One region of the Janibacter sp. Y6 genome, then DNA from elsewhere that is predicted to be linked to it. Evidence: riboswitches for the same ligand, from Rfam matches in the RefSeq annotation. Region 1 holds a riboswitch; each other region holds the start of a gene.
What was found. A riboswitch is a leader RNA that binds a small molecule or an ion and turns the genes downstream of it on or off. The one in region 1 is predicted to bind S-adenosylmethionine.

Region 2: it holds a riboswitch for S-adenosylmethionine, as region 1 does, so the genes downstream of both, L6241_RS02915 (homoserine O-acetyltransferase) here and L6241_RS09285 (aminotransferase class V-fold PLP-dependent enzyme) in region 1, are expected to answer to the same signal.
Region 3: it holds a riboswitch for S-adenosylmethionine, as region 1 does, so the genes downstream of both, L6241_RS02960 (bifunctional o-acetylhomoserine/o-acetylserine sulfhydrylase) here and L6241_RS09285 (aminotransferase class V-fold PLP-dependent enzyme) in region 1, are expected to answer to the same signal.
Region 4: it holds a riboswitch for S-adenosylmethionine, as region 1 does, so the genes downstream of both, L6241_RS06725 (putative leader peptide) here and L6241_RS09285 (aminotransferase class V-fold PLP-dependent enzyme) in region 1, are expected to answer to the same signal.

What each region holds. Positions count from the first base shown of each region.
Region 1 covers NZ_JAKLYZ010000003.1:352,472-359,611, forward strand. The annotation lists gene dapA (4-hydroxy-tetrahydrodipicolinate synthase) at 1-441, shown strand, start outside; gene L6241_RS09280 (ribonuclease J) at 438-2,126, shown strand; gene L6241_RS09285 (aminotransferase class V-fold PLP-dependent enzyme) at 2,283-3,599, opposite strand; SAM riboswitch class IV at 3,640-3,752, opposite strand; gene L6241_RS09290 (prepilin peptidase) at 3,845-4,489, opposite strand; gene L6241_RS09295 (DNA translocase FtsK 4TM domain-containing protein) at 4,618-7,140, shown strand, end outside.
Region 2 covers NZ_JAKLYZ010000001.1:625,500-632,639, reverse strand. The annotation lists gene L6241_RS02930 (EcsC family protein) at 1-256, shown strand, start outside; gene L6241_RS02925 (YkvA family protein) at 352-786, shown strand; gene L6241_RS02920 (DUF4192 domain-containing protein) at 889-1,935, shown strand; SAM riboswitch class IV at 1,986-2,097, shown strand; gene L6241_RS02915 (homoserine O-acetyltransferase) at 2,116-3,300, shown strand; gene L6241_RS02910 (universal stress protein) at 3,433-3,834, shown strand; gene L6241_RS02905 (RNA polymerase sigma factor) at 4,039-5,604, shown strand; gene L6241_RS02900 (DUF3488 and transglutaminase-like domain-containing protein) at 5,690-7,140, opposite strand, start outside.
Region 3 covers NZ_JAKLYZ010000001.1:637,559-644,698, reverse strand. The annotation lists gene L6241_RS02975 (DNA-3-methyladenine glycosylase) at 1-691, opposite strand, end outside; gene L6241_RS02970 (hypothetical protein) at 745-1,095, shown strand; gene L6241_RS02965 (hypothetical protein) at 1,088-1,513, shown strand; SAM riboswitch class IV at 1,559-1,674, shown strand; gene L6241_RS02960 (bifunctional o-acetylhomoserine/o-acetylserine sulfhydrylase) at 1,691-3,034, shown strand; gene L6241_RS02955 (hypothetical protein) at 3,379-3,702, shown strand; gene L6241_RS02950 (hypothetical protein) at 3,699-4,931, shown strand; gene hrpA (ATP-dependent RNA helicase HrpA) at 4,959-7,140, shown strand, end outside.
Region 4 covers NZ_JAKLYZ010000002.1:368,605-375,744, forward strand. The annotation lists gene L6241_RS06700 (hypothetical protein) at 1-216, opposite strand, end outside; gene L6241_RS06705 (DUF58 domain-containing protein) at 206-1,087, opposite strand; gene L6241_RS06710 (MoxR family ATPase) at 1,105-2,097, opposite strand; gene L6241_RS06715 (MATE family efflux transporter) at 2,411-3,736, shown strand; gene L6241_RS06720 (sodium:alanine symporter family protein) at 3,839-5,524, shown strand; SAM riboswitch class IV at 5,665-5,779, shown strand; gene L6241_RS06725 (putative leader peptide) at 5,811-5,915, shown strand; gene ssuE (NADPH-dependent FMN reductase) at 6,086-6,667, shown strand; gene L6241_RS06735 (ABC transporter substrate-binding protein) at 6,664-7,140, shown strand, end outside.

The DNA of each region.
Region 1 (7,140 bases):
GTCGAGCTCGCGGGCCACGACCGGATCGTCGCGGTCAAGGACGCGAAGGGGGACCTCGCCGCCTCGATCCGCGTCATGGCCGCGACCGACTACCTCTGGTACTCGGGCGAGGACGCGCTCAACCTCCCGCTGCTCGCGCTCGGCGCCGTCGGCGTCGTCTCCGTCGTCGGTCACGTCACCGGCCGCGAGCACGCCGCGCTCGTCGAGGCGGTCGCCGCCGGCGACCTCGTGCGCGCCCGCGAGATCCAGGACCGGCTCGTCCCTGTCGTCGACGCGATCATGACGACCTCGCAGGGGGCGATCATGGCCAAGGCCGCGCTCGCCGAGATCGGGGTCATCGAGCACGCGACCGTGCGTCTGCCGCTCGTCGAGAGCCCCCCGGAGCACCTCGACATCCTGCGAGCCGGTCTCGCCGCCACGCACGCAGAGAAGGTCGCATGAGCCACCCGCACCCCGAGCTCGACATCCCCGCCCCGCTCGCGAAGGGTGCCGTGCGGGTCGTCCCGCTCGGCGGCCTCGGCGAGATCGGGCGCAATATGACCGTCGTCGAGCACGACGGCCAGCTGCTGATCATCGACTGCGGGGTCCTCTTCCCCGACGACCACCAGCCCGGTGTCGACCTCATCCTCCCGGACTTCGAGTACATCGAGGACCGGCTCGACGACATCCAGGCGGTGATCCTCACCCACGGGCACGAGGACCACATCGGCGCCGTGCCCTACCTGCTGCGTCTCAAGCCCGACCTGCCGCTCATCGGCTCGCAGCTCACCCTCGCGCTCGTCGAGGCCAAGCTCAAGGAGCACCGGATCAAGCCCTACACCCTCGGAGTCGCCGAGGGCATGCGCGAGGTCTTCGGGCACTTCGACTGCGAGTTCATCGCCGTCAACCACTCGATCCCCGACGCGCTCGCCGTCTTCGTGCGCACGCCTGGCGGCACCCTGCTGCACACGGGCGACTTCAAGATGGACCAGCTGCCGCTCGACGGCCGGATCACCGACCTGCGCGCCTTCGCGCGGGCCGGCGAGGAGGGGGTCGACCTCTTCCTCACCGACAGCACGAACGCGACGGTCCCGGGATTCACCGCGCCCGAGCGCGACATCTCGGCGGCGATCGACAAGGTCTTCCGCGGGGCCGAGCGGCGGATCATCGCCGCGTGCTTCTCCTCGCACGTGCACCGCGTCCAGCAGGTGCTCGACGCCGCGGAGCGCAACGGGCGCAAGGTCGCCTTCGTCGGTCGCTCGATGATCCGCAACATGGGGATCGCGGCCGACCTCGGTCATCTCCACGTGCCCGACCGGGTGCTCGTCGACGTCAAGAAGCTCGGCGACCTGCCCGACGACCAGGTCGTCCTCATCTGCACCGGCAGCCAGGGCGAGCCGATGGCTGCCCTCAACCGCATGGCCAACCGCGACCACCGCATCGACGTCGGCGTCGACGACACGATCATGCTGCTCTCCTCGCCGATCCCCGGCAACGAGGGCTCCGTGTGGCGGGTCATCAACGGCCTCATGCGCCTGGGCGCCCACGTCGTGCACAGCGGCGGCACCGACCGGGTCCACGTCTCCGGCCACGCGAGCGCCGGAGAGCTGCTCTACTGCTACAACATCGTCAAGCCCAAGAACGTCCTGCCGGTGCACGGCGAGTGGCGTCACCTCGTGGCCAACCGTGACCTCGCGATCGCGACGGGGGTCCACCCCGACCACATCCCGCTCGCCGAGGACGGCGTCGTCGTCGACCTCGTCGACGGCCGGGCGCGGGTCGTCGGTGCGGTGCCGTGCGGCTACGTCTACGTCGACGGCAGCAGCGTGGGCGAGGCCGACGAGGACCTGCTCAAGGACCGCCGCATCCTGCGCGACGAGGGCTTCATCTCGGTCATGGTCGTCATCAACTCCTCGAGCGGCGCGATCCTCGCCGGCCCGGAGATCACCGCCCGCGGCTTCGCCGAGGGTGACGAGATCTTCGAGCAGGTCCGTCCCAAGATCGTCGCGGCGATCCAGGACGCGACGGCGAAGGGGGTCACCGACCCCCACCAGCTGCAGCAGGTCATCCGTCGCGCCGTCGGCGGCTGGGTCGGCGGCAAGATCCGCCGCCGCCCGATGATCATCCCGACGGTCGTCGAGGCCTGAGGCTCACCCCTTCGCCCGGCACCCCCGAGCTACCACACCCCCTCGAGCTACCACACCCCCCGAGCTACCACGCAGTACTGGTCGTCATCACGACCAGTACTGCGTGGTAGCTCGCGTCGTAGACGGGTCGGTAGCCGGAGGCGGGCGAAGGGGGAGTCAGCCCCGCGGGGCGAGGGAGCGGACCGCGGCGACGAGCCGGTCGACGTGCTCGGGGGAGTTCGCCAGGCCCAGGCTCGCGCGGACCGCGCTCGTGCTGCTCGAACCCTGCCGCGCCAGGAGCGCGTCGACGAGGACGTGGGCGCAGAAGCGTCCGTCGCGCACCCCGATGCCGTGCTCGTCGGAGAGGCGGCGCGAGACCTCCTCGGCGGAGCGGCCCTCGACGGTGAAGGTGACGACCGGCGCCCGGTCGTGCGTCGGCCCGAAGATCGAGTGCGTCTGCACCCCGGGGATCGCGTCGAGCCGGCTGACCAAGCCCCGCCCGAGCGTCTCGTCGAGCTCGGCGATGGCCTCACGGTGCTCCTCGACGACCTCGCACGCGACGGCCAGGGCCACCGCGCCGAGGACGTTCGGGCTGCCGGCCTCGTGGCGGGCGGGACCGATCTGCCACGTCGTGTCCTCGTCGGAGACCGCCGCCGTCGCACCGCCCCCGGCGAGGTAGGGCTCGGCCGCGTCGAGCCAGTCCGAGCGCCCGACGAGCACGCCGGCGCCGTAGGGCGCATAGATCTTGTGCCCCGAGAAGGCGACGTAGTCGAGCTCCTCGAGCGCGAGGTCGACGGCGCGGTGCTGGACGAGCTGGGCGGCGTCGAGCGCGACCCGGGCGCCGTGCCGGCGGGCGACCGTCGCGATCTGCGCGACCGGCCAGTACTCGCCCGTGACGTTCGACGCGCCGGTGACGACGACGAGCGCGTCGGCGGCGCGCGAGGTCCGCAGCGCCGCGTCGACGACCGAGACCGCCTCGGCCGGGCTCGCGGGCACGGGGAGGCGGACGAGCTGCTCGGCGCGCCACGGCAGGATCGTCGCGTGGTGGTCGGAGCCGAAGACGAAGACCTGCGCGTCCTGCGGCACGACCGAGGCGAGGAGGTTGAAGGAGTCGGTGGTGTTGCGCGTGAAGATCACGTGGTCGTCCGCGCGCGCGCCGACGAAGCGGGCCACGACCTCGCGGGCCTGCTCGTAGCGCGCGCTCGTCACGCGCGAGGCGTAGCCGTTGCCGCGGTGCACCGACGAGTACGTGAGGCTCGCCTCGTCGACGGCGGCCTTGACGGCGACGAAGGCCGAGGTCGAGGCCCCATGGTCGAGATTCGCGTACTCCACCTCGGCGCCGGACTCGAGCGGGCAGACGAGCCCGTCGGAGACGAGGGCCGGGGTCGACGGCGCGCTCGGGCGGGGTCGCAGCTGGTGCACGGCCGCCAGCGTCGGCTCGGCGGGGCGGGGGAGCGTCGGCGCAGCGGCCGGGGCGAGAGCGGTGGTGGACATGGCATGCCTCCCATGAGGTCTGGGACCTCGGGGCAGCCGGGGTCCGCGCTTGCCGGCGTCGTCTGGCGTCGGCCAGGTCGTCACCCGGAGCACCCCACCGCGGAGGAGGGTTGCCGACCAGCGAGCCGGGGCTTGACGCTGGCACTCATGACCTTGGCCGCGACGATAGCAGCGGGTCGGGGAGCGGCGTCGAGCCCGTCCGGCCCCGTCTTGTCTGCTGAGACCTGGGCGGGGGAGGGGCGTGCTCAGGCGCGTACGAGGAGCGCGAGGACCGCCCCGAGCACGAGGTAGGGGCCGAAGGCGAGGTGCGTGGCCCGGTCCACCCGGCGCAGCACGAGGAGCACGAGCGCAGCGGCACCGCCGAGCGCGAAGGCCGCGTACACGCCGATGGTGAGGGTGCTCCACCCGTACCAGCCGAGCAGCGGGGCGAGGGCGAGCACGAGCTTCGCGTCGCCCATCCCGATGCCGCGCGAGCCGAGGACGAGGCTGACGAGCACGAAGGCACCGCCGACGCCCGCCGTGGCGACGAGCGCCCGGCGCAGGTCGTCCCACTGCCCGGACGTCGCCGCGGCGAGGGCGAGGAGCGCGAGGACGGCGGCCGCGAAGGGGAGCGTGAGGGCGTTGGGCAGCCGGTGGACGTCCGCGTCGACCGCGAGCAGGAGCAGGCCGACCGGGGCGAGGAGCGCGGTCGCCGCCGCGGCGGCGAGCGGCTCGTCGCGGGCGACCCAGACGAGGGCGGCCGCGAGCGCCGGCACCGCCGGCACGAGCCACCCGTGGGCGGGCAGCGGAGCCGTCTCGTCGGGGCGTCGGTAGGTGCCCGAGCGGCCCCACCTCCACGCGAGGGGCATGCCCACGAGCGCGACGGCGAGCGCGACGAGGACATGGGGCACGCACGCAGGGTATGCGGGCGCCGGTGGCTCTCCCCGGCGCCGTCCACACCCCCCTTCGCCCGGAACCGGCGGCCCCTGGTGCGCGTGTGACACGTGTGAAAGGGATGGCGATCGCCTAGCCTGCGAGCATGGCAACACGTAACGGCACCCCCGCGCGCCCGCGTGGGGGATCCACCCGCGCACCCGGTCGCACGGCCGCGACCAAGGGCCCGGGGCGGTCCACGGGCACCAAGGCCCGGTCCTCCTCGCGCTCCTCCGGCCGCACCGGCTCGAAGGGGTCGGGCACGACCTCGGCGAAGGGGGGCGGTCTCCCGCTCCCGCTCGCCGCCGTGCGCAGCACGTGGATGGGGGTCGCCGGCGCCGCCGGCGCCGGTGCCCGTCGGGTGGGCCACCAGGCCGGCCAGATCGAGCCCGAGCACCGTCGTGACGGTCTCGGCTTCACCCTCGTCGCGCTCGCCGTCGTCGTCGCCGCCGTCGAGTGGTGGGGCCTGCAGGGCGGGCTCGCCGATCTCGTGCACGCCGTGGCCGCAGGGACCTTCGGCCGTGTCGCCTACGCCCTCCCGCTCGTCCTCGTCCTCGCCGGGTGGCGCCTGCTGCGCGGCGCCGACGACGCGACGAGCGCCCGGCTCGGCTTCGGCCTGGCCCTGCTCTCGCTGTCGGTCTGCGGTCTGACGCACATCGCCCGCGGCATCCCGCAGCCCCCCGACGGCGCCGGCCCGATGCGCGACGCCGGCGGCATCGTCGGCTTCCTCGCCTCCGACCCGCTCGCCACCGGGCTCACCGTGTGGCCGACGGCGATCATCCTCGTCCTGCTCGGCACCTTCTCGCTCCTGCTCGTCACGGGCACGCCCCTGCACGAGATCCCCACCCGGGCCGCCTACCTGCGGGCCGTCTTCACCGGCGCCCCGCCGCAGCCGCACGACGAGGTCGAGAGCACGCCGGCGGCCGCCCGTGCCGTGCAGGCCGCCCGCAAGCGCCGCTTCGACGAGCTCGACGAGCGCGACGGCGACACCGCCTTCGACCAGGCCGCCCAGGTCTCGCCCGCGGAGAAGGCACGCCGCCGGCGGGCCGCGAAGGCCGAGTCCGACGCCGCGAAGGCGGCCGAGGACGCCGCGGCAGAGGAGGCCGCCGCCCCGGAGGCCCCGGCGAAGGGGGGCCCGCGCCCCGGCGAGAAGCGCTCGACCGGCAACGGCGTCGTCGCCCCGGTCGCCAAGGACAAGACCGCGTTGCAGCCGCCCCCGACGACCCAGCTGCCGCAGCGCGTCGAGCAGCTCGCCCTCGCCGGCGACGTCACCTACACGCTGCCCGACTCGGCGGCGCTCAAGGCCGGCTCGCCGCACAAGGAGCGCTCCGCCGCCAACGACCAGGTCGTCGACGCCCTGACCAACGTCCTCGACGAGTTCGGCATCGACGCGCAGGTCACCGGCTTCCACCGCGGCCCCACCGTCACCCGGTACGTCGTCGAGCTGGGCCCCGGCGTCAAGGTCGAGCGCGTCACCGCGCTCAGCAAGAACATCGCCTACGCCGTGGCCTCGGCCGACGTGCGCATCCTCAGCCCCATCCCGGGCAAGTCGGCCATCGGCATCGAGATCCCGAACGCCGACAAGGAGATGGTCTGCCTCGGCGACGTGCTGCGCAGCGACGTCGCACGGACCAACGAGCACCCGATGGTCATGGGTGTCGGCAAGGACGTCGAGGGCGGGTACGTCATCGCCAACCTCGCGAAGATGCCCCACATCCTCGTCGCCGGCGCGACGGGCTCCGGCAAGTCGAGCTTCGTCAACTCGATGATCACCTCGATCCTCATGCGGGCCACGCCCGACGAGGTGCGCATGGTGCTCGTCGACCCCAAGCGCGTCGAGCTCACCGCGTACGAGGGGATCCCGCACCTCATCACGCCCATCATCACCAACGCGAAGAAGGCCGCCGAGGCCCTCCAGTGGGTGGTGAAGGAGATGGACATGCGCTACGACGACCTCGCGGCCTTCGGCTTCAAGCACGTCGACGACTTCAACAAGGCGGTCCGCGCCGGCACCGTGCAGCCGCTGCCCGGCAGCGAGCGCACGATCCAGCCCTACCCCTACCTGCTCGTCATCGTCGACGAGCTCGCCGACCTCATGATGGTCGCGCCGCGCGACGTCGAGGACTCGATCGTGCGCATCACCCAGCTGGCACGCGCCGCCGGCATCCACCTCGTGCTGGCGACCCAGCGGCCCTCCGTCGACGTCGTCACGGGCCTCATCAAGGCCAACGTGCCCAGCCGGATGGCCTTCGCGACCTCCTCGCTCGCCGACAGCCGGGTCGTCCTCGACCAGCCGGGCGCCGAGAAGCTGCTCGGCCAGGGCGACGCGCTCTTCCTGCCCATGGGCAAGAGCAAGCCGATGCGCGTCCAGGGCGCGTGGGTCACCGAGTCCGAGATCCACGAGGTCGTCCAGCACGTCACCGGCCAGCTCGCCCCGCGCTACCGCGAGGACGTCGCCGTCGAGGCGCCGAAGAAGCAGATCGACGAGGACATCGGCGACGACCTCGACGTGCTGCTCCAGGCCACCGAGCTCGTCGTCACGACGCAGTTCGGCTCGACGTCGATGCTCCAGCGCAAGCTGCGCGTCGGCTTCGCCAAGGCCGGCCGCCTCATGGACCTGCTCGAGTCC
Region 2 (7,140 bases), on a different contig from region 1:
GCTCGCCAAGGCCGGGATGGCCGCCCCGTCCGGGCGCCTGACCAACCTCGCCGCGCAGCGCCTCCCGGGGCCGGCCCTCATGGTCGTCAACAAGGCCGTCGGCTTCCGGATCCTGTCGACGGCGGGGCGCAAGTCCTTCTCCCGCTTCGGCAAGTCGGTGCCGGTCGTCGGCGGGGCCGTCGGAGGGGGCATGGACACATGGCTGCTCAAGCAGCTCGCCGACCACGTGCGCACGGAGTTCCCGCCCGCCTCGTGACCATCGGGCGACCCGGGGGAATCCTCCGGGTCGCCCGCTCGTTCTACTCCTCGCGGCCGGCCCCAGACCGGCCCGACCTCGAGAAGGGGAGCCCGATGGCCCGACGACACCGCATGCACGCCGCCGCGAACCTCGCCGGCGCCGTGCGCAGCGCCACCCGTCCCGGCACGCCCAGCCTGATCCAGCGGGTGCTCGCACTGCCCCGCCTCGTCCGCGCCGTGCGCAGCGGGCGCTACCAGGGGATGAGCAGCGGGCAGCTCACCCTCATGCTCCTCGGCCTCGGCTACGTCGTCTCGCCGATCGACGTCGTGCCGGAGGGGCTGCTCCTCGTCGTCGGCCTCGTCGACGACGCGGTCATCCTGTCCTGGCTCGCCGTGTCGCTCGTGCGCGAGACCGAGGACTTCATCGCCTGGGAGCAGGCCGGCTCGCCCGCTCCCGGTGCCCATGCCTACGCATCGGGCCCCACGCCCGGCCCCGCATCCGCCTACGCGACGTCGACGACCGTGCCCTCCGAGGTCGTTCGCGACTGACGGCCACGTGCGTCGTCCACAGGTGGGCGCGCCGCGCAGCCGTCGTCCACAGGGCGCCGCGACGTCCTGACGGGAGCCCGCGCCACAGGGCAGCGTGCGGTCATGGAGACCGTCCGAGCCCGCACCCCTGTCGACATCGCCGTCATGGCGCCCTATCTCCTCGGCTTCCACCCCGAGGACTCTCTCGTCCTGCTCGCCCTCGACGGGCGACGCGTCGGGCTGATCCAGCGCTGCGACATCGTCCCCGACGAGCACGCCGAGCGCGCCGTGCGCCAGATGGTCGGGCAGGTCGTGCAGACCCGTGCCCGCGCGGTGGTCGCCGTCGCCTACGAGACCCGGTCCGGCGCCTCCGCCCGGATGCGCGCAGTCCTCGCGGGTCTCGTCGACCGAGGCGTCATCGGGTGCAGCCCGGTCGTCGTCGTGCGCGACGGGCGGTGGCACTCGCCGGACCGCGACGTCGAGGGGTGGGAGGAGGACGGCGTCGTGCTCCCCGAGGCGAGCAGGGTGCCCGGTGTCGCCGCGCTGGTCGCCCACGGACGAGCGCCCCTGCGGACGCGGTCGGACCTCGCAGAGCAGGTCGCCCCTGGCACCCACCCGGGCAGCGCGCTCGTCGAGACGCTCCTCGCGCGCCGGCCGACGGGGCCTCGGGGCCGGGCTGCGGCGACGGCCGCCTGGACGGCCGTCCTGCGCGCCCGGGAGCCGGTCGACGACCTCGACGACGACGTCGTCGCCGACCTCGTCGTGTCGTTGCGCGACCGGGCCTGGCGCGACGCCCTCCTCGCCGTCCTCACCCCCGGGCCGGACGCGGTGCCCGGCATCGACCCCGAGGACCTGCGCACCGCCGCCGCGGCGGCGCGCTGCTGCACGTGGACCCACGATGCGACGGGCAGCCGCGGGGGAGAGGTCGACGACGCGGCGGCGCTCGACGTCGAGGCCCTGCTCGACCGGTTGTGCGGTGTCGTGCACCGGGTGCCCGAGCCGCGCAGCGCGCCGCTGCTCACCGTCGTCGGGCAGGTGGCCTGGTGGTCGGGCAGCGGTGCCCTGGCGGGCATCGCCCTCGAGGCGGCCCTGCGAGCAGACCCCCGCTACCGGCTCGCCGTGCTGCTCGACCAGCTCGTCACCCACGGCATCCGGTTGCCCGCCGCCTGAGGGTGAGACGCCCGTGGCCCCGCCCACGGCGCCTCGTTACACTTCGGGCAGGTCATGAGACCCAGCGTCAAGCGCCGGCTTGCTGGGCGGCAACCCTCCTCGCGATGGGGTGCCCCGGGTGATGACCTGGCCGCACCGACCCGGTGCGTGCAAGAGCGAGGCTGCAGGAGCGCATCCGTCATGAGCGTGACGTCATTCGTCCGACCCGGTGCAGATCGACCGGGCACCCCCATCCCCACCTCGGTGCCCGCCCGCGCGGCAGGCCCGGCGCGCCCGAGCGCGGCCTGGCGCGAGGGCGACGACCCCGGCGGCCGGGTCTTCGCCGACCTCGGACCGCTCGACCTCGAGCGCGGCGCACGGCTGCCCGAGGTCCGGATCGCCTACGAGACGTGGGGCGAGCTCGCCCCGGACGGCTCCAACGCCGTCCTCGTCGAGCACGCCCTCACCGGCGACAGCCACGTCGTCGGGCCGAGCGGCCCCGGTCACCCGACGCCCGGGTGGTGGGAGGGCATGGTCGGTCCCGGCGCGCCGGTCGACACCGACCGCTACTTCGTCGTCGCGCCCAACGTGCTCGGCGGGTGCCAGGGCAGCACCGGCCCGAGCTCGCCGGCCCCGGACGGCGCCCCGTGGGGCTCGCGCTTCCCAGCGGTGACGATCCGCGACCAGGTGGCCGCGGAGGTCCTGCTCGCCGACGCCCTCGGCGTCACCCGGTGGGCCGCGGTCGTCGGCGGCTCGATGGGCGGCATGCGCGCCCTGGAGTGGGCGCTCTCGGAGCCCGAGCGGGTCGAGCGGGCCGTCGTGCTCGCGAGCACCCCGTACGCGACGGCGGAGCAGATCGGGTGGTCGCAGGCCCAGGTCATGGCGATCCGCAACGACCCCCACTTCGCCGGGGGCGACTACTACGGGCAGCCCGAGGGCCCCGACGCCGGTCTGAGCATCGCGCGCCAGGTCGCCCACGTCACCTACCGCAGCGAGATCGAGCTGCACGACCGCTTCGGGCGGCGCGGGCAGGCCGAGGGGGCCGACGCCCCCTTCGCCGTCGAGAGCTATCTCGAGCACCACGGCACCAAGCTCGCCGGTCGCTTCGACGCCAACTCCTACGTCGTGCTCACCGAGGCGATGAACTCCCACGACGTCGGGCGTGACCGGGGCGGTCTCGAGTCGGCGCTGCGGGCCTACCCCGGGCGGCTCACGGTGGCGGCCGTCGACAGCGACCGGCTCTACCCCCCACGGCTCACCGACGAGGTCGCCGCGCTGCGCCCGGGCACGGTCCAGCGGCTCGTCACGAGCCGGTCGGGGCACGACGGCTTCCTCACCGAGATCGAGCAGGTCGCGACGATCGTGCGCGAGGCCCTCGACGGTTGACGCCGAGCCGCCGACGACGGCCTCGACCGGCACCGCTGACGCGTCCGGCGCGCCCCGTCCTCTTGCCCGTGCGGCACCGCGCTCGCGGTGTAGCGTCTGCGGCAACTACCAGCCATGGACAAGGAGTCGCAGATGACGATCGTCGTTGGTTACGTCTCGACCAAGGAGGGACGCGCCGCCCTCGACCGTGCGGTCGAGGAGGCGAAGCTGCGCGGGCGACGCCTCGTCGTCGTGCACTCCGACCGCGGCGGCTCGGGCTTCACCGGTGACAACGCCGCCTCCCAGGAGGCCACCCTCCAGGGGGTGCGCGACGACCTCGCCGGCAGCGGCGTCGACGTCGACGTGCGTGGTCTCGTGCGCGGCAAGGAGCCGGCCGAGGACCTCATCGCCGTCGCGGAGGAGACCGATGCCGAGCTCATCGTCATCGGGCTGCGCCGCCGCACCCCCGTCGGCAAGCTCATCCTCGGCTCCAACGCCCAGCGGGTGCTCCTCGACGCCCCGTGCCCCGTCCTCGCGGTGAAGGCCGACGCCTGACGCGAGACGCTCTGCAGCACCGCCGAAGGGCCCATGCGCACGGTCGCGTGGGCCCTTCGCGTGCTCTCGACTTATAATGGTGATCAAGCCCGCGGCCGAGCGCCCAGGCGCCACCTGCTCCGGAGGCAGTCACCCTGCTCCAGATGCATCCTCGGTGGCGCGGGCTCAGCCCGCTCACACGCCACGGAAGGTGCCGGTAGACCCTTGTCGCCCCGCTCGACCACGTCAGACTCCCTGCCCCGCGACTTCGCCCACCCTGCCGTGCAGACCCTGCTCAGCAAGGGCAGCTCCACCGGCCACGTCACGGCAGAGGACGTCGCCGCCGCGGTGAGCGAGGCCGGGATTACCGCCCCTCGGATGCGCGTTGTGCTTCAGACGCTGAAGGAACAGGGAATCGAGGTCCACGTGCCACCGACCACCACCAAGAAGACCGCCACCAAGAAGGCAGCGTCCCCCGCCAAGAAGGCGGCGACGAAGTCGACGACGAAGAAGGCTGCGGCCGACGGCGCCGTGACGACGAAGGTGGCGGCGAAGAAGGCCGGCACGACCAAGGCCGCCGCCGCGGGCGCCGCTGCTCCGGCGAAGAAAACCGCCGCGAAGAAGAGCACCGCGAAGAAGACGACGGCCAAGAAGGCTGCCGCCACCGCCGGTGCGACCGGTCCCGGCGACGACGTCGAGCCCGATCCGGCCGACATCGCCGACGCCGCCGAGGAGGCCGGCGAGGACGGCGAGGAGACCACCGAGCCCGCCGTCGGCACCCCGGCTCCCGCGACGACCGCTCCCACGAGCGAGGCCGCTGGCTTCGTGCTGTCCAACCAGGACGAGGACGACGCCCCGGCCCAGCAGGTCGTCACCGCCGGCGCCACGGCCGACCCGGTCAAGGACTACCTCAAGCAGATCGGCAAGGTCGCCCTCCTCAACGCCGAGCAGGAGGTCGAGCTCGCCAAGCGGATCGAGGCCGGCCTCTTCGCCGAGGAGAAGCTCGCCTCGGGCGAGAAGATCGACACGAAGTTCAAGAACGAGCTGTGGTGGATCTCGCAGGACGGCAAGAACGCCAAGAACCACCTCCTCGAGGCCAACCTGCGTCTCGTCGTCTCGCTCGCCAAGCGCTACACCGGTCGCGGCATGCTCTTCCTCGACCTCATCCAGGAGGGCAACCTGGGCCTCATCCGTGCGGTCGAGAAGTTCGACTACACGAAGGGCTACAAGTTCTCCACGTACGCGACGTGGTGGATCCGCCAGGCGATCACCCGCGCGATGGCCGACCAGGCCCGCACCATCCGCATCCCGGTGCACATGGTCGAGGTCATCAACAAGCTCGCGCGCGTCCAGCGCCAGATGCTCCAGGACCTGGGCCGCGAGCCCACCCCGGAGGAGCTGGCCAAGGAGCTCGACATGACCCCCGAGAAGGTCGTCGAGGTGCAGAAGTACGGCCGCGAGCCGATCTCGCTGCACACCCCGCTCGGCGAGGACGGCGACTCCGAGTTCGGTGACCTCATCGAGGACTCCGAGGCGGTCGTGCCCTCCGACGCGGTCTCCTTCACCCTCCTGCAGGAGCAGCTGCACAGCGTCCTCGACACGCTCTCCGAGCGCGAGGCGGGCGTCGTGTCGATGCGCTTCGGCCTCACCGACGGCCAGCCCAAGACGCTCGACGAGATCGGCAAGGTCTACGGCGTGACCCGCGAGCGGATCCGCCAGATCGAGTCCAAGACGATGAGCAAGCTGCGTCACCCGTCGCGCTCGCAGGTCCTGCGCGACTACCTCGACTGAGCACCCGCCCGACGCGAAGGGGGACCCACCGGACATCCGGTGGGTCCCCCTTCGTGCGTCCGGTGGCTCGGGCGCGGGCCGCTGCTCAGCGCCGGCGCGTCACGACGTCGACGACCCGGCCCGGCAGGGAGCCCCACCACCGGATCGCCGACGGCGGGGCGAGCGCGGCCCGGACCCGTCGCCCGGTGTCGCGCGAGCGTCGCACCCGCGCGAGGAGGTCGTCGACGTCGCGCCCGACCTGCTCGACCTCGTCGGGCTCGGGGCGCCCGGGAGGGGCGTAGCGGGCTCCTTCGAGGGTCGTGACGACGCGATGCATCTGCTCTGTGCCGCGGCCGCCAACCCCGCTGCGCTGCACGAGGTGGTCGCCGGAGACCCGCGGCGTGGCGCCGGGCGGCGCGTCGATGCCGAGATCGCCCAGCCCCTCGACGAGCCGCTCCCACTCGCGCTCGACCTGCTCCTGGGGCGACCCGCGCCGCCGGCGCGCACGCTCGCGCAGCAGCAGGGCGGTGAGGGGGAGCACGGCGAGCAGGGCGACGACGAGCAGGGTGAGGAGCAGCGGTCGCTGCCACTGCACCTGGGTGCCCGTGTCGGCCTCCTCGACGGGTGCCGCGTCCTGCGAGGTGCTCGTCGCCGAGCTCGTCGTGCTCGAGCTCGTCGTCGAGGTCGACGACGTCGTGTCCTGCTGCGGCAGCGAGTAGCCCGGCAGGCTCGCGGCACGGCCGCCGGGGGTGGGCTCGAAGCGCAACCAGCCGACGCCGTCGATCCACAGCTCGGGCCACGCGTGGGCGTCCGACGCCCGCACGACGCGCTCCTGGGTGCTGCCGGTGCCGGGCAGGAAGCCGACGACGAAGCGCGCGGGGATGCCCTCGGCGCGGGCGAGGTGGACCATCGTCGCGGCGAACTGCTGGCAGTAGCCGCGCTTCGTGCGCAGGAACTGGCTGATGGGGTGCTCGCCCGGGAGGCGCTCGTCGAGCTCGAGGCTGTACGTGAAGTCGTTGCCGCGCAGGTAGGACTGGATCGCCTGAGCGCTCTCGAGCTGGCTGTCGCCGGGCTCGACGACCTCGTCGAGCACCTGGGCGAGCTCGCCGGCGATCTCGGGCTCGACCGCGAGGTACTCCTCGCGGTCCGGCAGGCCCGCCCCGGTGTCGCCGGCCGCCGCGACGACCGCCTCGGTCTCGTCGAGCGGCTCGTCGTAGCTGATCGTGTAGCTCTGCGCGTCGTCGGCGACGCGGACGACGCCGTCGGAGTCCATGCTCCACGGCGCCCCGACCTGGACGTCACGGGCGACGAAGGGGGCCGGCAGCTGCGGTGCGCGGACCTTCGACTCCACGACGGTCGTCGTGCGGCGCTCCTGGCCGAAACGGGTGACCCCCACGGCGTCGTCGTCGCCGAGCGGGACGGTGCCGGAGATCTCCGAGCCGATCCGGGCCCGTCCGTCGACGAAGCGGGTCGCCACGCCGACCCGCAGCGGCGGGGGGCTGGGGTCGTCGGTCTGGTAGCGCAGGACGGGGGAGGGGTCGGGGTCCTGCAGCGAGC
Region 3 (7,140 bases), on a different contig from region 1:
ACACGGCGTGCAGCGCCGCGCCGGTCGCCTCGGGGTCGAGACCAGGGTCGAGGCCGCCGTCCGCAGCCAGGTCGAGGACCCCCTCGAGCGCCCGTCGTCGTGACCGCGTCCCGTAGTACCACCCGGTGCCGAAGGGGTGCACCGCCGCGGGCCCGGGGAAGGGCTGCAGCGCGCCGACCTGCGCGCTCGGCGTGCCGACCTCGGCGACGAGCCGGTGCAGCTGGGTCAGCCCGGCGGCCACGCTCACCTGCTGACCGGTGACTGCACGCAGCACAGCCTCGAAGGGGGTGGGGGTGCCCGGCAGCCGGATGCCCGGGCGCCGCGCGACGAGGGGAGCGAGCACCGGGACCGTGCGCAGGTGCGCGTCGACCTCGGCGGGATCGGTGTCGAGGTCGAGCATCCGCCGCAGGACGGCGACGGCCGCGTCGTGGTCGGCGGCATCGGCGAGCTCGAGCCGGGCGTCGAGCCGGTCCTGGCCCGGGTCGTCGCGCAGCTCGACGAGCGCCGAGCCGTGGGGGAGCGCCAGCGCGAGCCGGTAGCGGTCGTCGTCGACGACCTCGACGCCGTCGAGCGAGTGGTAGCGGTACCAGTCGAGCAGCCCCTGCCAGTCCAGCGGCGGCTCGTAGCGCAGGGTCGTCTCGACCGTGACGGGGCCCCCGACGCGGTCAGGGGTGTCGCGGTCGGCGGGCATGGGTCGATCCTGCCCAGGAGCAGGCCCTACCCTTGGCTCTCGTGCTTGTGCCGTTGACCACGATCGTCCTGGTCGCCTCCCTCGTCCTCGCCGTGGTCGCCGGCGCCTACACGGCCCTCGACCGCGTCATCGACGACCGGCTGCTGCTCGTCGCCGCCGTCGTCGAGCTGCTCCTCGTCGTCCAGGCCGTCGTCGCCTGCGTCGTCGCGGGGCAGGTCCGTACCCCCGGCGAGGGGCCGACGATGGCGGCATACGCGGTCACCCTGCCGCTCGTGCCGCCGGCGCTCGCCTACCTCGCCATCAAGGAGAAGTCGCGCTGGGCGATGGGTGCCGTCCTCGGGGGCGCCCTCGTCGTCGCGGTGATGACCCTGCGCATCCAGCAGATCTGGACCGTCCATGCGTGAGGCGACGGGGGAGCGCACCGGCCGTCCGGTGCGCAGCGGCCCCGGTCTGCTGCTCGTCATCGCCTATGGCACCCTCGCGCTCGCCGCCACGGGCCGCTCGACCCTGCAGGTCCTCGAGTACTTCGACCGCGCGCCGCTGGCCTACCTGCTGAGCGCGCTCGCCGCGCTCGTCTACGTCGTCGCGACGTGGGCCCTGCTCACCGACCGGCGCTCTGTCGCCTCCGCGACGATCACGGTCGAGGCCGTCGGCGTCCTGCTCGTCGGGGCGCTGTCCTACCTCGCACCGGACCTCTTCCCGGACAAGACGGTCTGGTCGCACTTCGGCTCCGGCTACGGCTTCCTGCCGCTCGTCCTCCCCTTCGTCGGGCTGTGGTGGCTGCGCCGCACGGCCCCGGCGGGCGCGCCCACCACATCCTGAGACGCGCCCTGTCGCGCCGCGAGGACGCGGGCTAGCCTGCCCGCAGGTCAAGAGCACCAGCGTCAAGCCCCGGCTCGCTGGTCGGCAACCCTCCATCCGCGGTGGGGTGCCCCGGGAGACGACCTGGTCCGTGAGCACCCGCCCACGGTCAAGCGCGATGACACCAGGAGAACCCTCATGTCCGACCCCACGACGTGGCACTTCGAGACGCAGCAGATCCACGCCGGGCAGAGCCCCGACCCGACGACCGGCGCCCGCGCGCTGCCGATCTACCAGACGACGAGCTACCAGTTCGACTCCACCGAGCACGCCGCGAACCTCTTCGGGCTCAAGGAGCTCGGCAACATCTACACCCGCCTGATGAACCCGACGACGGACGTCGTCGAGCAGCGCATCGCCGCGCTCGAAGGGGGAGTCGGCGCCCTCCTCGTCGCGTCCGGCCAGGCCGCGACGACCTTCGCCATCCTCAACGTCGCCGAGGCCGGCGACCACGTCGTGGCCAGCCCGGCGCTGTACGGCGGCACGTACAACCTCCTCGGCTCGACCCTGCCCCGTTACGGCATCGAGGTGACCTTCGTGCAGGACGCGGCGGACCTCCAGCAGTGGCGCGACGCGGCGAAGGAGAACACCAAGCTCTTCTTCGGCGAGACGATCTCCAACCCCAGCGGCGAGATCCTCGACGTCGAGGGGGTCGCCGGGGTCGCCCACGAGCTCGGGCTGCCGCTCGTCGTCGACAACACCGTCGCGACGCCCTACGTCCTGCGCCCGATCGAGCACGGCGCCGACGTCGTCGTGCACTCGGCGACGAAGTACCTCGGCGGGCACGGCACGACGATCGCCGGTGCGATCGTCGACGCCGGGACCTTCGACTACGCGCTGCACCCGCAGCGCTTCCCGTCCTACAACGAGCCGGACGAGAGCTACCACGGGCTGCGCTACGGACCGGACCTCGGCGTCGGCAGCGCCTTCGGGGCCAACCTGTCCTTCATCCTCAAGGCGCGGGTGCAGCTGCTGCGCGACCTCGGTTCGGCGGTCTCGCCCTTCAACGCCTTCCTCGTCGCGCAGGGCATCGAGACGCTCTCGCTGCGCATCGAGCGGCACCTGGAGAACACGCGCGCCGTCGCCGACTTCCTCGTCGGTCACCCGCAGGTCGAGCACGTCACCTGGGCGTCCCTGCCCGACCACAAGCACCACGCCCTCGCGCAGAAGTACGCGCCGAAGGGTGCTGGCGCCGTGCTTACCTTCGAGATCGTCGGCGGCGAGGAGGCGGGTCGCCGCTTCGTCGAGGGGCTGACCCTGCACAGCCACGTCGCGAACATCGGCGACGTGCGCAGCCTGGCGATCCACCCGTGGTCGACGACGCACAGCCAGGGCAGCGACGAGGGTCGCTACGCGGCCGGTGTCTCGCCGGGCCTCGTGCGCCTGGCCGTCGGCATCGAGCACGTCGACGACATCGTCGCCGACCTCGAGCGGGGCTTCGCCGCGGCCGCGGGCGAGGCGCAGGAGCGCGCCGCGAGCTGACGTCCTGGCGAAGGGGGACCCACCCGGTGGTGGGTCCCCCTTCGTCGTCAGCGGGCTGGGCCCGCCCGAGATGTCGACGCGAGCGCTGGTTGCAACCCGAGCAGGTGCGAACGTCTCGGGTGGTCTCCCAAGATGTTGGCGCGAGCGCTGGTTGTAACCCGAGCAGGTGCGAACGTCTGGGGTGGTCTCCCGAGATGTTGGCGCGAGCGCTGGTTGTAACCCGAGCAGGTGCGAACGTCTCGGGTGGTCTCGAGGCTCGGGCGCAGGCGCCCTCGCACCTCGACCGACGAGGGCCTGTGGACAACTCGTCCGGCCGGGGTGGCGGGTCGACCTAGCGTTCGGGGATGACACGGCTGACCATCAGCGCCGAGGCGATCGCCGCGCTCGGCGACCGGCTCGAGGAGATCGCGACCCACCTGGAGGAGCGGTCGGCGCAGACGCGGGGGGCGGGCGACGTCGACCACGGCTTCGTCGACCGGGTGGCCGAGGAGGCGGTCGACCGGGTCTACGGCGACTTCGAGCACGCACGGGTCACGCTGTGCGCGCAGCTCACCTCGCTCGCCCGCCTGGCCCGCTCCGCGGGTGCCTGCTACGTCGACACCGACGACATGGTGCGCCGCTCGGTGACACCGACCTTCGAGCGCGGGACGAAGGTCGGCACCCTGTGACCGGCTACGACTGGAGCGCCCGCGACATCCTCGCGCTCGACCCCTACCGCGTCGACCTCGCCGCCACCGACGTCGTCGCCGCGCTCGGCAGCGACCTCACGACCGTCGAGGACAACGTCAGGCTCGTCGCCGAGCTCCTCGGGCAGGTGAGCACCCACGGGGTGTGGGAGTCGCCGTCGGGCGAGACCTTCGCCCGCGAGGTGGGCGACGTCCCGGTGACCCTGCGCCAGGTCGCCGCGCGCATGGGCGACGCGGGCGAGCGGATCACCTGCTACTCGCGGACCTTGCGCACCACCCAGGAGGAGATGGCGCGCACGGCCGCCGCGCACGAGCGCACGTGCGACACCCTCGCCGAGATCGACCGCCAGCTCGCCCTCTACGCACCCCACCCGGCCGAGGACGCGCTGCGGGCGCGACGCGCCGAGGCCCACCGCGAGGTCCTCGCCCACGAGAGCGCCTACGCCGCCGCGAGCGAGGACGCCCGGCGCGACGAGGCCCTGCTCGCCGCGGACCTCGACGAGGTGTGCACCGATCTGGCCGACCCGCCCGGCTACGACGCGCTCGAGGGCACCCGGGACCTCGGGCGCAGCGCGCTCTTCACCGGGCCGTGGGCGGGCCTGCTCAAGCCGCTCGCCCTCGGGACCGCGCTCGACCCGCTCGGCCAGGCCGGCCTGCGGGTGGCCTACGGTCACGGCAGCTGGCGCCGGATCGCGTCGGACTCGAGGTACCTCGTCGCCGACGGCGTCATCAAGGGCAGCGGACGGGTCCTGCGCTCGACGCGGGGCGTGAGCACCGCCGCCACCTCCGTCACCCGCACGACGCGGACGGCGAGCCCTGCCCGTGCCCCACGGGCGCTCGACCAGCCCTGGCACGTCACCGCCCGGCAGAGCACGACCCGACTGGCCGCCCGCAGCCGAGAGCTCGCCGTGGCGAAGGGGACTCAGCTCGCCCGCGACCGGAGCGGCCTCGCCCTCGCCGACGAGCTCGCCGCCGACTGGCGCGCCGTCTCGGGTGCCTCCCGCCCGGTGAAGGTCGTCCAGGGCGTCGCGTCGAGCACGAAGGTCGCCCGGCACGTCGGGCGGACCGCGGACGCCGCGGGCACGACGCGGGAGCGCCTCCGCCCGGTGACCGACGCCGATGCGCACGAGCGCGAGCGCCGCGACGCCCGACGCGAGGACCGCCGCCGCGCCGCCGCCGCCCGCCGGGTCGAGGAGCCGACGCCGCCCTAGCACGGGGCCGGACGTATCCTGGCGCGCATGCCCGGACCCCTCGCTGCGCCGATGACGGCGGCGCAGCTGCACTACCCGGAGCAGCTGCCCGTCGTCGCCGTCAAGGACGAGATCGCGGCCGCGATCCGTGAGCACCAGGTCGTCGTCATCGCCGGCGAGACCGGCTCGGGCAAGACCACCCAGCTGCCGAAGATCGCGCTCGAGGTCGGCCGGGGGATGGGCGGCCAGATCGGCCACACCCAGCCGCGACGGATCGCCGCCCGCAGCGTGGCCGAGCGCATCGCCGAGGAGCTGCACGTCGAGCTCGGCGGCCTCGTCGGCTACCAGGTCCGCTTCTCCGACCACAGCAGCGACGCGACGGCGGTCAAGGTGATGACCGACGGCATCCTCCTCAACGAGATGCAGCGCGACCGCGACCTGCGGCGCTACGACACGCTCATCATCGACGAGGCGCACGAGCGCAGCCTCAACATCGACTTCATCCTCGGCTACCTCAAGCAGCTGCTGCCGCGCCGACCCGACCTCAAGGTCATCATCACCTCGGCGACGATCGACCCCGACCGCTTCGCCGCCCACTTCGCCGACGCCGACGGCACCCCCGCCCCGGTCATCGAGGTCTCCGGGCGCACCTACCCCGTCGAGGTCCGCTACCGACCGCTCGTCGGCGAGGGCGAGGACGGCGAGGACGTCGACCAGATCACCGGCATCTGCCGGGCGGTCGAGGAGCTGTGGACCGAGCCCGACCCCGGCGGGGCGCGGGACATCCTCGTCTTCCTCTCCGGCGAGCGCGAGATCCGCGACGCCGCGGACGCGCTCGAGGGCATACACCTGCCGGGCACCGAGGTCCTGCCCCTCTACGCCCGGCTCTCCTCCGCCGAGCAGCACCGTGTCTTCGGTCGCCACTCCGGCCGGCGCATCGTGCTCGCCACGAACGTCGCCGAGACCTCGCTCACCGTGCCCGGCATCCGCTACGTCATCGACACCGGCATGGCGCGCATCTCCCGCTTCAGCCAGCGCACGAAGGTCCAGCGCCTCCCCGTCGAGCCGGTGAGCCAGGCGAGCGCGTCGCAGCGCGCCGGCCGCTGCGGCCGGCTCTCCGACGGCATCTGCGTGCGCCTGTACTCGCAGGAGGACCACGACGCGCGCCCGGAGTTCACCGACCCCGAGATCCTGCGCACCTCCCTCGCCGCGGTCATCCTCCAGATGACCGCCCTCGGCCTGGGGGACGTGAGCCGCTTCCCCTTCGTCGAGCCGCCGGACTCCCGCCAGGTGAGCGACGGCCTGCGTCTGCTCGAGGAGCTCGAGGCCGTCCACCCGGCCGAGCGGGGGGCGAAGGGGTCGGCCCGCCGCCTCACCCCCACCGGCAAGACCCTCGCCCGGCTGCCCGTCGACCCGCGGCTGGGCCGGATGCTCATCGAGGCCGACCGCCGCGGCTGCCTCACCGAGGTCCTCGTCGTCGTCTCCGCGCTGTCCATCCAGGACCCGCGGGAGCGTCCGCTCGAGCGCCAGGCGCAGGCCGACCAGCAGCACGCGCGCTTCCGTCACGAGACCTCCGACTTCGCGACGTGGTGGCAGCTGTGGGTCTACCTCAAGGAGCAGCAGCGCGAGCTGTCCTCGAGCGCCTTCCGCCGGATGTGCAAGCGCGAGTACCTCCACTACGTGCGCATCCGTGAGTGGCAGGACGTCCACGCGCAGCTGCGCCGGGCGGCGACCGACCGTCGTCTCGACACGCGCTCGCGGACCTCGGCGAAGGGGGCCGACCCGGACTGGGACACCGTGCACCAGGCGCTGCTGGCCGGGCTGCTCAGCCACGTCGGTGTCCGTGACGAGGACAAGCGCGACTATCTCGGCGCCCGTGGCGCGCGCTTCTCCATCCAGCCCGGCTCGACGCTCCACCGCCGCCAGCCGCCGGTCGTCATGGCCGGCGAGCTCGTCGAGACGACCCGGCTGTGGGCGCGCACCAACGCCCGGATCGACCCCGAGTGGGCCGAGCGGGCCGGGGCGCACCTCGTGCGCCGCAGCTACTCCGAGCCGCGGTGGTCCAAGCGTCAGGCGAGCGCGATCGCCACCGAGCGCGTGACCCTCTACGGGGTACCGCTCGTCGCCGGTCGCACCGTGCAGCTCTCGCGCGTCGACCCCGTGCTCGCCCGCGAGCTCTTCATCCGCGAGGGGATCGTCTCGGGGGAGTGGGAGACCCACCACCAGGTCT
Region 4 (7,140 bases), on a different contig from region 1:
GGAGCGCTCGACCTCGTCGATCTGCGCGAGCGTCTCGCCGCGCAGCTTCACGAGCGCGCTCGGCGGCAGGGGCGCGTGGCTCTCGTCCTGCGGGGGCCGCGTCATGAGCCACACGACCCCGGCCCACACGAGCAGGAGCAGCAGGAGCAGCCCGCCGAGGAGCGGCCACACGACGCCGTAGCTGCCCGGGGGCAGGAAGCTCGGGTCAGCGTCCACGACGCCTCCGCTCGAGCAGGCCGATGACGGCGGGGACGACCTCGTCGCGCGAGCCGACCCGGACCTCGCCGACGTCGACCCGGCGGAAGGTCGTCTCGAGCTCGGCGCGGCGCACCCGTTCCTGCTCGGCGTAGACCGCCCCGATCTCCGGCGCGAGCTCGAGCAGCGCGGGCAGGGTCCGACCGCTGCTCACGTCGCGCACCCGGGTCGAGGCGGGGACCCCGACGACGTCGAGGTCGGCGACGGTGACCCAGAGGATCTCGTGGCGCAGCCGCAGCGTGCGCAGCACCGCCTCGACCTCGGCGGCGTGCACGCCGTCGTCGGCGACGACGAGGACGATCTTGCGGCCCGTGACATGACGGGCGACGTGGTGGAGCAGCCCCGGGAGGTCGCCCGAGGGCGTCGTCTCGCCGCTGCGGGCGAGCATCTCCTGGAGCAGGCGCTCGAGATGGCCCTCGCTGGCCCGGGCGCGGGTGGGGTGGATCGCCCCCGGCCGCCCGCTCACCATCGCGACCTCGTCGCCGTGGCGGACCGCGAGCCAGCCGATGACGCCGGCGGCGAGCACCGCGACGTCGCGCTTGCTCTCCCCCGAGGTCGTCGCGGCGGCCATCTCACGCCCGCCGGGCACGACGAGGACGAGCCCGAAGTGCCGCTCGGCGACGTAGCGCTTGATGAGCATCGAGCCGTGCCGGGCCGAGGCCCGCCAGTCGATGTCGCGGACGTCGTCGCCGGCGGTGTACTCGCGCAGGTCGTCGAAGTCCATCGAGCGACCCTTGTGGATCGAGGCGTACCCGCCCTCGAGGAGCGCGAGCGAGCGACGGCGCACGTGGATCGAGAGCCGTCCCTTGACCTGCTGGACGAGTGAGGACATGTCGGTGCCGGGGCGCCCTACGGGGTGCGCACGGAGCGCACGACGGCGTCGATGATCGTCTCGACCCGCACGTCGTCGGCGGTGGCCTCGTAGGTGAGGAGCACGCGGTGGCGCAGCACGCGGTGCGCGAGGTGGCGCACGTCCTCGGGGATGACGTGGTCCCGGCCCTGGAGCAGGGCGCTCGCCCGGGCGGCCTTGGCGAAGGCGATGGACGCACGCGGCGAGGCGCCGATCTCGACGTAGCGGGCGAGCTCGGGGGGCAGCACGTCGCGCGCCCGCCGCGTCGCCGCGACGATGAAGGTGATGTAGTCGAGGACGGCCTTGTCGAGGTAGACCGAGCCGGCGATGCGCTGCAGCTCGCGGGCGTCGGCGATGTCGATCATCGCCTGGTTGGGCCGCTCGAAGATGCCCGAGTCGATGCGCCGCACGACCTCGGCCTCCTCGCCGGGCGAGGGGTAGTCGAGCAGGTCCTTGAGCATGAAGCGGTCGAGCTGGGCCTCGGGCAGCTGGTAGGTGCCCTCCTGCTCGATGGGGTTCTGGGTGGCCAGGACGAGGAAGGGCTCGGGGACCTTGTAGACCTTGCCGCCGATCGAGGTCTGGCGCTCCTGCATCGCCTCGAGCATCGCCGACTGGGTCTTGGCCGAGGAGCGGTTGATCTCGTCGAGCAGGACGAAGTTCGCGTGCACCGGCCCGAGCTGGGTGACGAAGGCGCCCTGGCTCGCGTCGTAGATCTGCGTGCCGACGATGTCGCTCGGCAGGAGGTCGGGGGTGCACTGGATGCGCTTGAAGGAGCCGCCGATCGCCGTCGCGAGCGCGTGCGCCGCAGTCGTCTTGGCCAGACCGGGCACGGACTCGAGCAGGACGTGACCGCCGGTGAGCAGACCGATGAGGAGGCTCTCGCGCAGCCGGCGCTGGCCGACGACCTTGGACTCGAAGCCGCGGTCCACCGCCTTGACCAGGTCCCGGGCCCGGCTGACCTGGTCCGTGGTGATCCTCGCGGCAGCCGTCATGGCGCCCCCTTCGTGGCTCTGCTCCGGGACCCGTGCCCCGGCTCGACGCGGCCATCGTATGGCCCAGCACCGGTGTCCCCCATGGGGAGCGGTACCCGCGCGCCGGGACGAGACAGCGCCGGGACCACGGGTGGTCCCGGCGCGCCTCCCCCTTCTTCAGGGGCGAAGAGGGTCCCGTGCGGCACCGCCGATCTCCCCCCGGCGAGTGCTGCGTCTGCAGAGTACGCCGGGGTAACTTCGGCGGGCGCCGGTTTGCGCATTTCCGCGAGACCACGCGCTGGGCGACCGGGGCGAAGGGGGAGACTGTCCCCCGATGAGCACCGTCGGAGCCCGCCAGATCCTCTCCCTGGCCGTGCCAGCATTCCTCGCCCTTGTCGCCGAGCCGCTCTTCCTGCTCGTCGACTCCGCCGTCGTCGGCCGGCTCGGCGTCGTGTCGCTCGCCGGTCTCGGGGCGGCGAGCGCCGTGCTGCTGACGATGGCCGGCGTCTTCGTCTTCCTCGCCTACGGCACGACCGCGGCGGTCTCGCGCCAGGTCGGCGCCGGGCTGCACCGCGACGCCATCGAGAGCGGCTGGTCCGGGGTGTGGCTCGCGCTCGTCATCGGCGCCCTCGCGGCGGTCGTCACCGCGGTCTTCGCCCACCCGCTCGTCGCCGCCGTCGGGGGCTCGCCAGAGGTGCTCCTCCAGGGCGAGACCTACCTGCGCATCAGCGCGCTCGGGCTCCCGGCGATGCTCGTCGTCCTCGCGGCCACGGGCATCCTGCGTGGGCTTCTCGACACCCGCACACCGCTCGTCGTCGCCGGGGTGGGTTTCACCGTCAACGCCGTGCTCAACGTCGTCCTCGTCCACGGGCTGGGCATGGGCATCGCGGGGTCCGCCTGGGGCACGGTCGTCGCCCAGGCGGGCATGGCTCTAGCGCTCGTCACCGTCGTCGCCCGCCACGGACGTGCGCATGACGCGTCCCCCCGGCCGCACGTCGCCCGGGTGCTCCGGTCGGCCGTCGAGGGGGTGCCGCTGCTCGTGCGCACGCTCGCGCTGCGCGCCATCCTCCTCCTCACCGTGTGGACCGCCGCGAGCTTCGGCGACGTGCCCCTCGCGGCGCACCAGGTGACGATGACGATCTGGTCAGCCCTCGCCTTCGCCCTCGACGCGATCGCCATCGCCGCCCAGGCCCTCACCGGTCAGGCCCTCGGGGCCGGCGACCGCCGGGCGGTCCGCGACGCGAGCGCGATCATGATGCGGTGGGGCTGGTGGACCGGCGTCGTCCTCGGGCTGCTCGTCCTTGCCGGGCACCAGGTGCTCCCCGCCCTCTTCACGACGGACGCCGGGGTGCGCGCCGCCATCGCCTCGGGCCTGCTCGTCGTCGCGATCGACCAGCCGCTCGCCGGCCTCGTCTTCACCGCCGACGGGATCCTCATCGGGGCCGGCGACGGGCGCTGGCTCGCCGGGGCCTCGACGGTCGTCCTGCTCGCCTACGTGCCGCTCGTCCTGCTCGCCCGCCACCTGGGCCAGGGGCACACGGCGACCTCGGCGATGGTCGTCCTCTGGGTCGCCTTCAGCGGCTTCATGCTCGTGCGCTGGGCGACGTTGTGGTGGCGTCTGCGCAGCGACGCCTGGCTCGTCACCGGCGCCCGCCGCTGACCGCCCACGGTCGCGGCACGTCCGGCACCGCGGGTCACAGCCGGACAACGTCTCGGTCTCACCCGTTGATCTGCCGCCACGACTGCGGTTGCGTGGATCGGCATGACCCCGCCACAAGCGTCGTCCGTCCTGCCCGTCCCTGCCGCTGACAGCGGTGGCCTGCGAGGATTCGAGGAGGCGGTCAACGACGTCGTCGGCCCCTTCGCCGACTGGTTGTCCTCCGTCGTCTTCTACGCCGTACCCCTCCCCGGGGGCTCCGAGCTGCCCCTCGTCGTCCTCTGGCTCGTCGCCGCGGGCGTCATCATCACGGCCTACCTCGGCGTCGTGCAGGTGCGCGGCGCGCGGCTGTCGCTCGAGGTGGTCCGCGGCAAGTTCTCGCGCCCGGACGACCCCGGTGAGATCACGCACTTCCAGGCCCTGTCCTCCGCGCTGTCCGGCACCGTCGGCCTCGGCAACATCGCCGGCGTCGGCGCGGCTCTCGCCCTCGGTGGGGCGGGTGCGACCTTCTGGATGGTCGTCTGCGGTCTGCTCGGCATGGCGACGAAGTTCGCGGAGTGCACGCTCGGCGTGAAGTACCGCACCGTCAACCCCGACGGCTCGATCTCCGGCGGCCCCTTCAAGTACCTGCCGGTCGCGTACGGCCGGTTCGGCCGGGTCCCCGCCGCGATCATGACCGGCGCCTTCGCCATCGCGATCTTCTTCTTCGGGGTCGGCGGCGGCAACATGTTCCAGGCCAACCAGACCTTCGCCCAGGCTCGCGAGGTGACCGGTGGCGCCGACGGCTTCCTCGGCTCCGACGGGTCCGCGCTCGTCTTCGGCCTGGCCCTGGCCGCGCTCATCGGCGCGGTGATCCTCGGCGGCATCACCTCGATCGCCGCGGTGACCTCGAAGCTCGTCCCGGTCATGGGCATCGGCTACGTCGCGGCGTGCCTGCTCGTCATCGGCTCGAACATCAGCCAGGTCCCCGGCGCCCTCGGCGACATCGTCAGCGGCGCCTTCACCCCGGAGGCCGGGCTCGGCGGCCTCGTCGGCGTCCTCATCGTCGGCTTCCAGCGCGCGGCCTTCTCCAACGAGGCCGGTCTGGGCTCGGCCCCGATCGCGCACTCGGCCGTGAAGACCACCCGCCCCGTCTCCGAGGGCTTCGTCGCCCTCCTCGAGCCCTTCATCGACACGGTCATCGTGTGCACGATGACCGCCCTGACCATCGTCATCGCGAACCCGCCGTCGTGGCGCGAGGGCATCGACCAGGTCAAGGCGGGTGGCGGCGCGCCCGACGGCGTGCTCCTCACCAGCGACGCCTTCGCCACCTTCCTGCCGCAGTTCCCGGTGATCCTCGCCGTCATGGTGGCGCTCTTCGCCTTCTCCACGCTCATCACGTGGAGCTACTACGGCGAGAAGGCCTGGGAGTACTTCTTCGGCCCGTCGCGGCCGAGCCTGCTCACCTACAAGCTGATCTTCGTCTCCTTCACGGTCATCGGCACGGTGCTCACCTTCGGCTCGGTGCTCACCCTCACCGACGCCTTCCTCTTCATGTGCGGCTTCATCAACCTCCTCGGGCTGTACTTCCTCCTGCCCGAGCTCAAGAGCGAGATGCGCGACTACCTGGCCGACTGGCGCAGCGGACGTCTCTACGAGCTCGGCGCCGCCGACGAGGCCGAGCTGAGCGCCATCCGCGAGGAGCAGGGCAACACCGGCGACCTGCCCCAGATGCGCACCGACTCGGCTCACGACAGTGGGCTGAGCATGGAGGAGCGCGCCCGCGGCGGGGCCCGGGCCGACGAGGACTGACACGCCCGACCCACGTCATGACGAGGACGACCCGCCGGCACACCGCCGGCGGGTCGTCCTGCGTCCGTAGGCGGTCCGAGATGCGAGACACCAATCCCTACTGTTGCGATAGGACTTGACCGCGCGCTAGGTTCCTCGCAGGTCATGAGCTCCAGCGCCAAGCCCCGGCTCGCTGGACAGCAACCCTCCATCTCGCAGTGGGGTGCTCCGGGTGAGGACCTGGCCCCTGCCGACTGGCAGGGGCAAGCGCGAGGCCCCACGGCCTCGAGACGAGGACGGGCACCACATGAGCACCGACACGACCCGCACCACGGGCCGGCGCAGCTGCCGGCACGTCGAGCGACGGCACGTCGACCTGCTCCGCGTCAGCAGCGCGCTCTGTCGCCGCTGACGCAGCAGACGTAGCACCCCCACCACCGACCGGTCGCCCCGCGGCCCGGTCAGCGTGGCGTGCCCGTCACCCCTGACCCAGCGCCCCTGGGTCGCCCCACCCTCACCGCACCACGGCCGTCCGGCACCCGCCGACGTCCGACGACCCCCCATGCCCAGGAAGGCATCCCCATGGCTCTCGTCGCCACCATCTCGAGCAGTCCGTCGACGACATCGCGCACCGACGGCGTGCTCACCCACCTCTCGCGCTGGGTCCAGCGCGCCGGCCACCTCACCCTGCCCGTCGTCCTGCGCGACCTGCCCGCCGGGCCGCTCCTGCGAGCCGACACCGCCCACCCCGACGTCGCCGCCGCGGTCGCGACGATCGCGAGCGCCGACGCCGTCGTCGTGAGCACCCCGGTCTACAAGGCGGCCTACAGCGGTCTGCTCAAGACCTTCCTCGACCTGCTGCCCCAGGACGCGCTGCGCGGCAAGGTCGTCCTGCCCGTGGCCACCGGAGGCAGCCCCGCGCACGTCCTGTCCGTCGACTACGCGCTGCGGCCGGTGCTGGCCAGCCTGGCGCCGAGCGCGATCACCCCCGGGTGGTTCGTGCGGGCCGACGAGGTGCACCTGCTCGACGGCGGTGAGATCCTCCTCGACGAGTCCGCCGCCGCCCCCCTTCGCGAGGTCACCCGGGTCTTCCTCGACGGCGTCGCCGGGCGATCGCTCGTCGCAGCCGCCGACCGCGCGCACGGCGTGGAGCGGGTGGCCTGATGCGCACCACGACCCGCCGCTCCGTCCTGTCCGCCGGCGCGCTCCTCGCCCTGACGACGAGCCTGGCCACCGGCTGCGCCCTGCCCACGAGCGACGCGCAGTCGCAGGAGGAGGGGGCGCACACGACCGTGCGCTACCAGGGCAGCGCCAACGCCGTCACCTGGCCCGAGCTCGCCGACGACCTCGGCTACCTCGATCGCGTCCAGCTCGAGTACGTCGGCGCGACGACCAGCGGCCCGCAGGACATCCAGTCCGTCGCGACCGGCCAGACCGACATCGGCGGCGCCTTCTCGGGCGCCATCGTCAAGCTCGTCGAGGCGGGCTCCCCGATCACCGCCGTCGTCAACTACTACGGCTCGGACGCGAAGTCCTACCAGGGGGTCTACGTCCGCAAGGACAGCGCCATCCGCCGGCCCCGTGACCTCGTCGGCAAGAAGATCGCGGTCAACACGCTGGGCGCCCACGCAGAGGCG